One region of the Gilliamella sp. Nev5-1 genome, then DNA from elsewhere that is predicted to be linked to it. Evidence: riboswitches for the same ligand, from Rfam matches in the RefSeq annotation. Region 1 holds a riboswitch; the other holds the start of a gene.
The links. Region 1 has a riboswitch for preQ1 ahead of queF (preQ(1) synthase). Riboswitches for the same ligand answer to the same signal wherever they lie in the genome.

Region 1 (7,330 bases):
CCACCATTTATTGCTGCCGCATAGTATTTTGTGGTCGCAGCATAAGCAGGTCTAACGCCTACATGCCATGAACGTTTGATTTGGTAATTTGAACCATCATCTAACAAAATCCCTTTAACATTAATTGTTATAGATCCTTGCCCATAACCATAATTGGCAACAACAGGCAATTGAATAATCTGCCTTTGCTTGCTTTCTAAAGTTATTGCTGTAGTGTTTACCGAATTTTGAAAAATCAAACCTCCTGTTGAAACTTCAAGCTGTATTGTTTGTTTTTTTTCGGTTAAATTATGAAGATTTAGCGCTAATGTGGCTTGATCGCCACCAGATAAAAATCGCGGAGTGGATAGCTCTGCAATTACTGGTGAAGCAACTATCATAGTTTGTTCTGCTTTACCAAAACGGCTATCATCCCATGCTTGAGCCATTATGCGCAATTCGCCATTAAAATCAGGTAAAGTAAGATTAACAACCCCCTCACCTTCATTGTTCAGTTCGATAGTTTGCAATTGCTGGGCAACAATATTGACGTCAGTTAATGGTGTTTTACCCCCTGTATTTTCTGCGCCGAGTAAAGCATCCCCCCCAAAACTTATATTTACATTACGCCCTTTGCCTTCAATCAATTTGCCATATACATCATAAAGATCAACATTATAGCGTTTACGCCCTAAGAATGCACTGTATGGGTCAGGTGTTGCAAAACCAGTAATGTTCAATACCCCCGAATCAACGGCTGAAACCAATACGGTTACTTTGTGATCTTGTTGTATTGCGTTTTTATCCATTTTAACTTTAATTGGAATTGTTTTTTCTGGCTCTGTTTTTTGCGGAACGTCAAGGCTCACGGTTAATTGACGATTTGACGTATCAATTGGCAAATAAAGTAAACCAATTGCTCGTTTAATTGTTTGTACAGCAGCATCGGTTGATGGACGAATGATCATAGCATTAATATAAATATCATGGCGTCCCCAGTCTTTAATTGGTATCTCAACATCTAGACCTTGATCATCAACAGCAATATCTTTTTTCCATAACATTCCGTCATTGGTTTCAAGTGAAATATAGCCTGATCCAGCAACAGGAGCTTGTACACGTACTTTTGCGGTATCACCAACTGAATAAGCAGTTTTATCAAGGCTTAGTTTAACTTGATCAGGCCGAACAGCATTTGTACCATTTGTGTTATCTTCCCAATTGTAACCACTCCGAAAACGTAAACTACTGCTAATATTATTTGTAGTATCAACAATTTCAATACGATAAGATCCATAATCCTCTGTTTGATAACTCACTTTAGCTGTACCATTTTCATCAATAGTTAGTGGTTGTTCTTGAACAACAAATTCATTGGAATTAGATTCTTGGTGCCACCCTGCATCGTCAGACCAACTCCAATAATAGTTGCGACGTTCACGAATAATTTTTGCTTTTAAATGATTTGATGCTAGCTTTTTTCCGTCAGTATTGACATAGGCAACTTCAAATTCAGCATTAGCGCCTTTATCAACTGTGGGACTATTTTCATAACGATCTGTTGACCAATCATAATAAAGCGATTGAGAAAACAACGCACGTACCACAGGCATTTTTTCAGTTGGCCAAATTGTTTGGCTTGCATAACGTGTAATAGGGCGTCCACCAGAATCAAGCAAACTTGCTTGTAAAATAACTTTAATTGGAGAGCTTAATTTACCCCAATCGCTAGTATCAATGCCAACTTGTGCAATCCCATTTTTATCCAGAACCATGTCAATATTATCAAGTTGGCGATCAAGATTATCATCAGTCACACGTCCAATTTTATAATTGGCTAAGTTAGCAATTGAATCTGCTTTTTTGAGATAAACATGACCTTCTAAGTTATTACCTATTGCTGGAGCACCATAAAGATACCAACCTTTAACATTAAAACTAACATTCTTATCCAAGATAACCGGCTTGTCTGATGTGGTTGTAATTTCCATTGCCATGCGTTCTGGCAAAAATTCTTCCACATGAAACCCGGCATAACGGTAGTTATCATCACCTAGATTAAAACGAAAAGCCCATTTACCTGTTGCTGCATTAGCAGGAATAACATATTGCCACTGATATAAGCCATTTGAGTCAGCTTTAGCATTGATAGTAAAATTTTCAACAATTTGATTATCAGGTAACATAACATCAACCACAATAGGTTGGGTTGGCAATGGCTTACCATTAGCATCACGTAAAAGCGCATTAAAATAAACCGTTTCTTGAGGGCGATATAAATCACGAGCGCCAAAAACAAATAGCTGTTTTTGATAAAAAGCCGAACCGACTAAGTTATACTTGCTTAAATTTAATGCATTACGATCTAAATTTACAAAAGAAATTTGTTGCCCTTTATTTGCGGTAAGTAAAGCATAATCCATACCTTTTGGTAAGGTTACTTCAGCATAACCGTCTGCATCAGTTTTAGCTAAAATGGTGGAACAGTTTTTATTGCTCTCTCGAATGATTTTATTACATAAAATCAATATGTCAACGTCGCCAAGAGGCTGACCATTGTCTAGTGCATGCGTAAGCACTGATAATTTACCATTTTCATACGCATGAACAGCAATACCAATATTGCTAATCGAAAATAGTGATGTAGGGTTGGAATAATTGTAAGTTCCCGCTTGATTCATAACGGCAAAATAAATACCTTCTTGCTGTAATTGAGAAATTGAGGATAAGTCAAGCAATACCGTTTCTTGAAAATTACGTTTAGGGTTAAGATCAAAGCGAGATGAATAAACTAAATCAGCAAATTTATTGATATTATTTGAGTTCCAACTTGTTATTTGATTAATAAACCCATAATCAGAAATAAAATCCGATAAATGTTCAGGTTTAATTTTAAAGAAGTTAACATCAATTTTATTAACATTAAGCGTAGTAATCGGTAAACCACTCATTGATTTGCTAGGCAATAAAACACCACTATTGGCAAAACCAACAAACGGCTGGCGATCTTGAGTTTTAAATTCGGTTTGGTAGACTTCTTTTAAGCTGTTGCCATTAATTGCAACTAACATTTTATCGATAGTGAGCTCTAATTCACGGTTGGGTTCAAGGTATCGATGTCTTAATTCGAGTCCATTATCCGACAGCTCCCAAGCTCCATCAACATTACCCATTTTTTTATCAACTAGACGAAGCAAATTAGAAAAATTAAGATTAGGATTTAAAGGAACAGAAAAGGTTATAATCAACGTGCTAGAACCATCCAGAATGGTTTCGGAACTATCAATGACCGTTAAGGCCTTACCATGATATTTTTCGATTAATTCTGGTGTGGGATTAAAAACCGTTGTTGGTGATTCATCTTGCGCTATTTTATTATTTTCATTAGGCTCACCAATTTTGGTCGTGTTGCTGTTATCAATAACTTCTGTTGCTAATTGCGGTGATGATTGCTCTGCATTTGCTGTTTGTTCTGTTTCTTTATTGTCACACCCCGCTAAAGCTAACAATAGGCTAAATATAGCTAAATGTTTTACTAATGCCATACTTTGTCCACCTCCCACCTCATATTTTATTATTATTGATATTGATTATATTTTATAACATATATTATGCACAGTTCTTCGCTTTTTAGCAAAACGTGTAACAACAGATTGAGCAATTTTATTGCAAATACTGAAAATAAAAACTTCAATAAAATCAATAACTTTTCTGAACGTTTTTTATAGTCTTTATTGTATGCATTGAAAATAGAATTAAAACTCATCAAAAATAATTAATGAGTTTTAGTTTATTAAGATAAGTCAGTGAAATTTAGGTTATAACGATTAATTAGTTTTGGAGACAAACATTAATTTTTTTAGGATAAAATTTAAAATCACACCATAAAGAGGCAAAAAGAATAAGCCACAAATGATAATTTTAAAACTGTAATCCATTAAAGAAATTTCGACCCAATGATTTGCCATAAATTCATCGCTACTTTGATAAAAGGCAATAGCAAAAAAGACAATAGTATCAATACCATTCCCAAAGATAGCCGATGCTGTTGGTGCAACCCACCACGATTTATTTTTTCTTAAATAGTTAAAGACAGTAATATCCATCAATTGTCCAACTAAATAAGCTGCAAAACTAGCTAATGCAATTCGAAAAACAAAACTATTAAATTCCGTCAATGCCGATAAACCAACCCAATGTGTTTCAAAAAATAGTACGGAAATCACATATGAAAATAGCAATGCGGGGAGCATCACCACAAAAATTATCTTCCTAGCTAAACTCGCTCCAAATACCCGAATAGTTAAATCAGTGGTAAGAAAGATAAATGGAAAAGTAAACGCCCCCCAAGTGGTTTGAAAACCAAAAATATCAAATGGAATTTGTACTAAATAATTGCTGGAAGCGATAACCAAAATATGAAAAAACGAAAGCCAGCTTAGAGCCTTGATTTGCTGTGCGTGAGTAAATTGGTTTATATGTTCTGAATTAGCGTTCAGGTGCATAAATTTGTCCTTTTTAATGGGGTAAGTGAACCCAGTGTTTCAATTAATTTGAATGATTAAGGTATTCTGTTAATCCTTTATCTCGAAGAATACAGCTCGGGCATTTGCCGCATCCACCATCAACTCCGTAATAACAAGTATGAGTATGGTCACGGACATAACCCAAATAACCCAGTTTATCAGCCATTTCCCATGTTTGAGCTTTAGTCAAATACATCAAAGGGGTGATAAGATTGAAATTATAATCCATAGCAAGATTCATCGATACATTCATTGATTTAATAAAAATATCACGACAATCAGGGTAGCCACTAAAATCGGTTTCACAAACGCCAATAATAATGTCACTAATACCGTGTTGCTTGGCATGACAACCAGCTAAAAGCAAAAACAGCATATTACGTCCATCCACAAAAGTATTAGGGTAATCGCCTTCTTTGGCTGCGGTGATTTTTTGTGAATCATCAATCAAAGCATTATTGGTCGTCTGTTTAATCACCGAGGTATCCACTACTGTTTGCTTAACGCCAAGATCTTCAGCAATCCACTTGGCTTTTTCAAGCTCAATAGCATGACGTTGACCATATTGAAAGCTGATGGTTTCGACGTTTTCACGACCATAATCAGTAATGGCTTGCAGTAAACAGGTAGTAGAATCCTGCCCACCAGAAAATATCACTAGTGCTTTACGAGTTTGCATTGAGAGTTTCCTGTTAGGGTAAATTGAATTAGCGATTATCGACTTTTTCAGGATAAAGATCGTGATTAGCCAAACGGCTCATCGCTATTTGTTCCCAATTAGTGCCGGCTTTACCATAATTTGCATAAGGATCGATAGAGATTCCACCGCGAGGGGTAAATTTTCCCCAGACTTCAATATATTTAGGATCCATTAGTTTAATAAGATCTTTCATAATAATATTGATGCAATCTTCGTGGTAATCACCATGATTACGAAAGCTAAATAGATATAGCTTGAGTGACTTACTTTCAACCATTTTAATATTAGGTACGTATGAAATATAAATCGTCGCAAAATCAGGTTGCCCAGTGATAGGACAAAGACTAGTAAATTCTGGGCAATTAAACTTAACAAAATAATCGTTAGTTGGGTGTTTATTATCGAACGTTTCGAGTATTTCAGGACAATAGGTTGTAGGATAGCGAACAGATTGATCGCCAAGTAGTGTAACTTTATTCATAATTTTCCTTAGTTTTTTAGCGTGGGAGGTTCACGAACCACGTAACAAAGCGCACACCATACTCTTTTTAAATAAAAAAGTCTAGTTATAAGCGCTTTATCCTAACTTAGATGATTGAAAATATAAATATAATAACCCACATGGAGCAAGCACCCAACTAAAAGCAAAGCATATTACCATTGTAAAGAATTTAGTAACGAGCCATGTTTCTGTACTTACAATGAAAGTATTATCACCAACGATATAACTAATAACATTTTCATAAACAAATCGAGAATATGGATATAAACCCCATAATATTAAAAGAGCTATCACTGTATATATGCTTTCAGGCATTTTAAATTTGAAGATCAGGGTACATAAAGGAGGAAGAGTAATTATAAAACTAAATAAATATTGTCGTATTAAATACCTTGCCGATAAACCGCCGAATGTTTTCTTCCAAAAGCTAGCCATTAAAATAACCTTATCCATTGTATTGAAAATGCTGAATATTTTATATTCTATTTTCATATATGTAAATATATTGAACATATTCAACGCTAAATCAGTGACAGTAAATAAGGTGTTAATTATGCTTGAATTCACATCCTTATTTAGCTTGAATTTCTTTATAAAATTCAGCTAATTTAGTTTTAGCTTCTCTCAACTCTTTTTGAGCTTCACTTAATTTTAGCTTTTGTTTAGCTATTTTTTGGGAGTCTCTTTTTGCTTGCGCTTTAGCTAAAGCTTGCTCTTTTTCGGCAACTTTTTTAGTCTTTTCAATTACTTTTTCGGTGTATTTAGCTTTTAAATCATCATCATTACAATATGTATTGATATCATGTAATGCTTTTTCAAGCCCTTGAGCTTGGTGCAAGTTACCCGCCTTTTTTGCCTTATCAATTTGTTTTTCCATAATGTGTTTTTTGCTAAAACAAGTTACACCTTGATATTCGTCATGATTTGCTGCATAAATATTAGGTATAAAAGCGATAGCTGTTAATACTAAAAAAATTAACTTACAAATTGATCTTATTGTTAATTTCATATCGATCTTCTTCCCCTTTTTAAATTATTTTCTTAATTGAACACAATCAACTTTATGATCTTTGCCTTTAGTTAGGATAAGGCTGGCTCTTTCCCTTGTTGGTAGGATGTTTTCTATTAAATTCAATTCATTAATTTCATGCCAAAGACGGTTTGCGATGTTAAGCGCTTCTTGCTCTGGCAATTTTGAGTAATGATTAAAATAAGAATTGGGATCGCTAAATGCTCCTGCTCTAAATTTTAAAAAACGATTGACATACCAATTGTGTAGCAACGAAACATCGGCATCAACATAAATTGAGAAATCAACATAATCAGAAACAAAAACACGATTATTGGCTTGTGCATAATTTACAGCGCCTTGTAACACATTTAATCCCTCAAGAATTAAAATATCAGGGCTATCGAGAATAATTTGTTCATTTTGAACAATATCATAAACTAAATGAGAATAAACGGGGGCTTTAACCTGTGCTTGGCCAGACTTAATATCAGCAACAAAATTGATCAGTTTTTTAATATCATAAGATTGCGGAAAGCCTTTTTTATTCATTATTCCACGTTCTTCAAGGCATTTATTGGGGTATAAAAAACCATCAGTTGTCACCAAAGCCA
Region 2 (7,330 bases), on a different contig from region 1:
TGTTGAATTGCGCGTTTTAACGGTCTTGCACCATAAATTGGATCGAAGCCCACTTTAGCAAGATGTTCAAGCGCTGCATCAGTAATATCCATTTGGTAACCACGTTCATCTAAGCGTTTTTCAACATGCGCCAACTGAATTTTTGCAATCGCTTTGATGTTTTCTTGACCTAATGGGTGGAATACCACTGTTTCGTCAATACGATTAATAAATTCTGGTCTAAAATGTTTAGTTACAACTGTCATCACTAGGGCTTTCATTTCGTCATAACTTAGATCAACTTGACCTTGAATTAAGTCAGATCCTAAGTTTGATGTCATAATTATGACGGTATTACGAAAATCAACCGTGCGACCTTGACCATCCGTTAAACGCCCATCATCTAATACTTGCAGTAAGATATTAAAGACATCTGGGTGCGCTTTTTCAACTTCATCAAGTAATATCACTGAGTATGGACGACGCCTTACTGCTTCGGTTAAATAACCCCCTTCTTCATAACCGACATAGCCAGGAGGTGCGCCAATCAAGCGAGCAACTGAGTGTTTTTCCATAAACTCTGACATATCAATACGTACCATGGCATCTTCGCTGTCAAACATAAAGTTAGCCAGTGATTTGCAAAGTTCGGTTTTACCGACCCCTGTTGGTCCCAAAAATAGGAATGATCCAATTGGTTTATTAGGATCAGAAAGCCCAGCACGACTACGACGAATCGCATTAGCTACGGCAACAACCGCTTCATTTTGACCGATGACACGTTTATGTAAGGCATCTTCCATATGTAATAATTTGTCTTTTTCGCTCTCAAGCATTCTAGAAACCGGAATACCAGTCGCTTTAGACAACACTTCAGCAATTTCGTTATCAGTCACTTTGTTGCGCAATAACTTCATTGTTTTGCCTTCTAACTGTGTTGCTGAAGCAAGTTTCTTTTCGAGTTCTGGAATTTTACCGTATTGTAATTCAGACATTTTATTCAGATCACCAGCGCGGCGTGCTTGCTCTATTTCAGTACGCGCTTTTTCAAGTTCAGCTTTAATGCTTTGCGTACCCGAAACAGCCGCTTTTTCTGACTTCCATTCTTCTTCAAGTGATGCATATTCTTTTTCTTTTTCAGCAAGTTCATCATTTAGCATCTCAAGACGTTTTTTACTAGCATCGTCAGACTCTTTTTTAAGCGCTTGTTGCTCAAGTTTGAGTTGAATAATACGCCTTTCAAGTCGATCTAAAGATTCTGGTTTTGAATCCATTTGCATACGAATACTTGATGCCGCTTCATCAATTAAATCAATCGCTTTGTCAGGTAACATGCGATCAGAAATATAACGATGCGATAACGTTGCCGCAGCGACAATGGCTGGATCGGTAATTTGCACATGATGATGCAATTCGTAACGTTCTTTTAATCCTCGCAAAATAGCAATCGTATCTTCAACAGTTGGCTCGGCAACATACACTTTTTGAAAACGACGCTCTAACGCAGGATCTTTTTCAATATATTGGCGATATTCGTCTAACGTTGTTGCACCAACGCAATGTAATTCCCCTCGAGCCAATGCTGGTTTTAACATATTACCAGCATCCATTGCACCATCGCTTTTCCCTGCACCAACCATGGTATGGATTTCGTCAATAAATAATATAATACGGCCTTCTTCTTTCGCTAAATCTTTAAGTACGGCCTTTAAACGTTCTTCAAATTCGCCACGATATTTTGCACCTGCAATCAAGGCCCCCATATCTAATGATAAAACGCGTTTATTACGCAATCCTTCAGGTACTTCACGGTTAACGATACGTTGTGCTAATCCTTCAACAATAGCGGTTTTACCTACACCTGGCTCACCAATTAATACGGGATTATTTTTAGTACGACGTTGTAATACCTGAATAGTTCGACGAATTTCTTCATCACGTCCAATAACAGGATCAAGTTTGCCTTGTTCTGCCCGTTGCGTTAAATCAATGGTATATTTTTTCAACGCACCACGTTGATCTTCTGCATTAGGATCATTCACGTTATCGCTACCTCTTACTTGATTGACGGCTTGGCTAAACTTGTCTTTATTGACACCTGATTTTTTAAGAATATCACTTAGGCTCCCTTTATCTTCTAAAGCAGCTAAGATAAAGAGCTCTGATGATATATAACTATCACCATTTTTTTGCGATAATTTATCGCACAAATTAAGTGTACGGATAAACTCTTGTGATGGAATAACCTCCCCGCCCACACCCTGAACTTGCGGTAATCGATCAATCGCCTGAGTTAATTCTTGTTGTAAAATAGCTACATTTGCACCCGCTGAAGCTAACAATGGCGCTACACTGCTGCCTTCTTGATTAAGCATGGCTGATAGGACATGCACAGGCTCTATATATTGATTGTCTTTACCTAATGCCATTGACTGCGCATCAGCTAAAGCTTGTTGAAACTTGTTTGTTAATTTATCTAACCTCATCGTATTTATCTCCTGAGCAATAGATTTGAGTTAAACGTGTATACATTCAACCCATTTGCATGATATCTAAATGAGTGTCGCAACCTAAATTTCAAGAGCAAATTTAAAATATTTTTTATAAAATTTGTACAGTAAATTAGCGAGTATTTAAAAACTTAATTAGCATCAAAATCAAATTGTTTGCAATACATAAATACACTTTCAACAAGTATTGAAAGATGACAAATCAACTTTTATCCATTATATTAACGCCTTTATTTTGTTAGGCGTGCTAACCGTGGTTCGTAACCCATCCCACGTAAAAAAACTAGGAATACAACATGTTCAAAATAGCCAAAGAGTTTCAATTTGATGCTTGTCATATGCTAGATGGGCACAATAAAAAGTGTCATAACCTGCATGGTCATACTTACCGCTTATTAGTCGAAATTAGCGGTGATCTTATCGATAATGGTTCAAGTCAAGATATGGTAATGGATTATGCCGATCTAAAAATGATTGTTAAAAAGTATATTGTCGATCCTTTTGATCACGCTTACCTTTATAATCAAAATAATAGAAATGAGTGCCGTATTGCTACATTATTGCAAGAAATGGATCGCAAAGTCTTTGCCTTACCGTGCCGAACAACTGCCGAAGGGATGAGTAAATTTATTTTTGATTGCTTATCTAGATATTTGCCTGTTTCGATGATCAAATTATGGGAAACACCGACTTCATATTGTGAATATTATCGGAGCCCAAAATGATCGAATTTCGCATAGTTGAAATCTTCGAATCTTTACAAGGCGAAGGTTATAATACGGGAATGCCTGCTATTTTTATCCGCTTTGCAGGCTGTAATTTAAATTGTGCTTGGTGTGATACTAACTTTCGCCAATTTACTCGATTTACCTTAGAGGCATTAATAGCAAAAGTAAACGAATACAAAAGTAAAAACATTATTATTACAGGGGGTGAACCCACTAGGGTTAAAGCGTTACCACAGCTACTTTTGTCATTAAAAAATGCTGGTTATTTTATTGCTATTGAAAGTAACGGTCTTGGCAAAGTCGATGCGCTTATTGATTATATTGCCCTCAGCCCGAAATTTTGCTACCAGTCGCACTATCAAAAAATAGTCCAACCAACAGCCAATGAAGTGCGAATTGTTACCGAAAACCACCGTGATTTTATTGCTTTTTGCCAATATATCGAAACTCAGATACAGGCAAAACGCTATTATCTTTCACCTTGTGAAAAAGATGGTGCATTCAATATATTTGATACCATAAAACTACTGGGAAAAATTAACGAAAATCGATTAGATAATAAATGGTTATTGAATATACAAAGTCATAAACTTGCAGATATTGAATAGTGTCTATTTTTTAATCTAACTCGTTAAATATTGGAGAATGAGATTGAATAGAAAATTTTAAATAAAAAGATAATGAAAGTTAATTAGATAAGTCACTATTTGCTTAAATTAATAAAATAACTTCATTTTGTTCCATTTTTTAGTGGTTTTTGTTGGTATGAAGTGGCTTTATTTCGATTCTTTAAGCTTTGCTAGTAAAAAGGGTTATTGATAATCACCAATGCTCTCCAAACACATAATCCATAAAATAAATTTATTTTTTCGTTTAAAAATCATTCAGAAAAGCCATTGATTTTACTTGAGTTTTTTAACACCCTAAATATACTGACAAATAATCAAATAGGGTTATTTATAATAAATCATAAAGTAGAATATCGATTTTACTTAAATTTTTCACTTTTTCTTTAAGCAAAAACCATCGAGCCACTTATGCAATCAGTGACAATTATCGACTTTGTCGGTATTATATTGGTCATTTTATTATAATTAGTTAGGTTTAGTGTGAATATTCAACAATTATTAACACAACGTGTTTCGCAAGCAATGATTATGGCGGGTGCAGATAAGAACTGCGATGCGCTAATTAAGCAATCAACTAAAGTGCAATTTGGCGATTATCAAGCTAATGGCGTTATGTCAATTGCCAAAAAGCTAGGCATGCCACCTCGGGAACTTGCTCAGACAGTTTTACAACATCTTGATGTTGATGATATTGCTGAAAAAGTTGAGATTGCAGGTCCTGGGTTTATCAATATCTTTTTAAAAAATAGTTGGATTGCTGAGCAAAATGAAGTTGCTTTAAGCAGTGATAAACTTAACATTACTTTACCTGCAAAACCTCAAACCATTGTGGTTGATTATTCTGCGCCTAATGTGGCAAAAGAGATGCATGTTGGACATTTGCGCTCAACAATTATTGGCGATGCCAGTGTTCGTGTTTTATCTTTTTTAGGTCATCACGTTATCCGTGCTAACCATGTTGGAGACTGGGGCACTCAGTTTGGTATGTTAATTGCTTATCTTGAAAAAATGCAAAATGAGCATGCTAATGACATGGCGCTATCAGATTTAGAATCTTTCTATCGCGCAGCTAAAAAACATTATGACGAAGACGAAGTATTTGCCGAAAAAGCGCGTAATTATGTAGTGAAATTACAAGGTGGCGATGAATATTGTCGTGATATGTGGCGCAAGCTAGTTGATATTACCATGACGCAAAATATTGCCACTTATCAACGTTTAAATGTTACCTTATCGCTTGAAGACACCATGGGTGAAAGCATCTATAACAGCATGCTACCTAATATCGTTGCCGATTTAAAACAGAAAGGACTTGCGGTTGAAAGTGAAGGGGCGATTGTTGTTTTTCTTGATGAGTATAAAAACAAAGAAGGCGAACCAATGGGTGTTATTATCCAAAAACGTGATGGTGGCTACCTTTATGCAACGACCGATATTGCTTGCGCTAAATACCGTTACGAAACATTACATGCCGATCGTGTACTTTATTATACTGATTCCCGCCAACATCAACATTTAGAGCAAGTTTGGACAATTGTTCATAAAGCGAAGTATGTGCCTGAATCATTAAAACTAGAACACCATATGTTTGGTATGATGTTGGGTAAAGATGGCAAGCCATTTAAAACTCGCTCTGGTGATACCGTTAAATTAAATGATTTGTTAGATGAAGCGTGTGAACGTGCAACAACGTTAATTCGTAGCAAAAATCCTGAATTATCTGACAGTGAGCTTGCCCAAATAGTTGATGCTGTCGCTATTGGTGCTGTTAAATATGCCGATCTTTCAAAAAATCGTACTACCGATTATGTGTTTGATTGGGATAATATGTTGTCATTTGAAGGTAATACCGCACCTTATTTGCAATATGCTTACACTCGAGTACTGTCCATATTTAAAAAAGAAAATATTAACGAAGACAGTTTAACAGGCAAAATTAGTTTAGACACAGACAAAGAACGAGCTTTAGCAATGCGTTTAATTCAGTTTGATGAAACTATTTCAATTGTAGCTAGTGAAGGAACACCTCATGTGCTTTGTGCTTATCTTTATGAAATTGCAACGCTGTTTTCAAGCTTTTATGAAAACTGCCCTATTTTAGCAGCCGAAAGCGAAAGTTTAAAACAAAGCCGTTTAAAATTAGCCTCTTTAACAGCGAAAACACTTAAAACTGGTCTTGACATGTTGGGTATTAAGACGGTTGATAAAATGTAGTTAAGTCGCCACCTATGCTAATGCATAAGTGGCATTTTTGCTTAAATATATTACATTTTAATTTTTATAACTAAATATGATTGGATTTATTGTTCGTCATCAAAATAAGCTAATGGCTTTGTTGCTATTATTTATTGCTATCCTTGTGATTCGTTTGTATCCACATCCACCTCTTTGTGAACCACTAACTTTTTCAAAACGCTATTATGATGACAATAACCAACTCATTCGAATGACATTAGCCAAGGATGATCGGTATCGTTTATGGACACCTTTAGAGGATGTTTCACCCGATATTATTAATGGATTACTATTACACGAAGATCAGTGGTTTTATTATCATATCGGTATTAATCCATTTAGTTTAGCTAGAGCTTTTGGCGCAACCTATTTGGGTGGGGGTAACCGTCAAGGTGCATCAACCATTACCATGCAGTTAGCACGAATGCGTTGGCAGTTAAATACTAAAAATATTGGCGGTAAATTGCATCAAATTGCCCGAGCGATACAATTAGAGTTGATGTATTCTAAGCATGATATTTTAGAGGCTTATTTAAATTATGCGCCTTTCGGGCGCAATATTGAGAGTATTGGTGCAGCATCGTTAATCTATTTTAATAAGCCGCCATTGCAAGTGAATTTACCTGAAGCATTAACGCTAGTGGTTCTACCTCAATCTCCAACATACCGTATTGATCGTAAAACGGGATTTGCAGGTAAAGCATTAGTAAAAGCCAGAAATCAATTATTTGAACGCTGGCAAGAAAAATATGATGTAGATAGCAATATTGCCGCTCTTTTTTTGCAAAAATTAGTTTTACGTCAACCTGAACAAATGCCTTTTGGTGCGCCTCATTTTGTTAATCAGATAATTCAACAACACCATAGCGATGCTCAAGAAGTTAAAACGACGTTAGATAGTAATTTGCAAAAAATCATTAGTCGGCAAGTTAATTTGTTTATTGAACGAAGCCGTTTAAAAAACATTAATAATGCATCGGTGATTTTGGTTGATACACAAACCATGCAGGTTAAGGCGCTGTTAGGATCGGCAAATTACTTTGGTAATTCTATTCAAGGTCAAGTTAACGGCACGCTTGCCAAACGCTCACCTGGCTCTACACTTAAACCGTTTATTTATGCGCTAGGCATTGATCAAGGCGTTTTGCATCCTCGTACTATTCTAAAGGATGTTGCCACCGATTTTGGGGCATATACTCCTGAAAATTTTGATCGTAACTTTCGTGGTCCTATCTCAGCAACCGATGCA

Region 2: linked by a shared signal. The riboswitch ahead of queD (6-carboxytetrahydropterin synthase QueD) and the one ahead of queF (preQ(1) synthase) in region 1 are both predicted to bind preQ1.

The regions. Positions count from the first base shown of each region.
Region 1 is NZ_LZHO01000077.1:52,214-59,543, reverse strand. Features, by position in the region: gene A9G41_RS10530 (alpha-2-macroglobulin family protein) at 1-3,524, opposite strand, end outside; gene A9G41_RS10525 (7-cyano-7-deazaguanine/7-aminomethyl-7-deazaguanine transporter) at 3,807-4,457, opposite strand; gene queC (7-cyano-7-deazaguanine synthase QueC) at 4,528-5,184, opposite strand; gene queF (preQ(1) synthase) at 5,213-5,686, opposite strand; PreQ1 riboswitch class I at 5,689-5,733, opposite strand; gene A9G41_RS10505 (DUF1090 domain-containing protein) at 6,279-6,716, opposite strand; gene coaA (type I pantothenate kinase) at 6,741-7,330, opposite strand, start outside.
Region 2 is NZ_LZHO01000089.1:103,619-110,948, forward strand. Features, by position in the region: gene clpB (ATP-dependent chaperone ClpB) at 1-2,465, opposite strand, end outside; PreQ1 riboswitch class I at 2,737-2,782, shown strand; gene queD (6-carboxytetrahydropterin synthase QueD) at 2,786-3,214, shown strand; gene A9G41_RS12880 (7-carboxy-7-deazaguanine synthase QueE) at 3,211-3,825, shown strand; gene argS (arginine--tRNA ligase) at 4,327-6,060, shown strand; gene pbpC (penicillin-binding protein 1C) at 6,137-7,330, shown strand, end outside.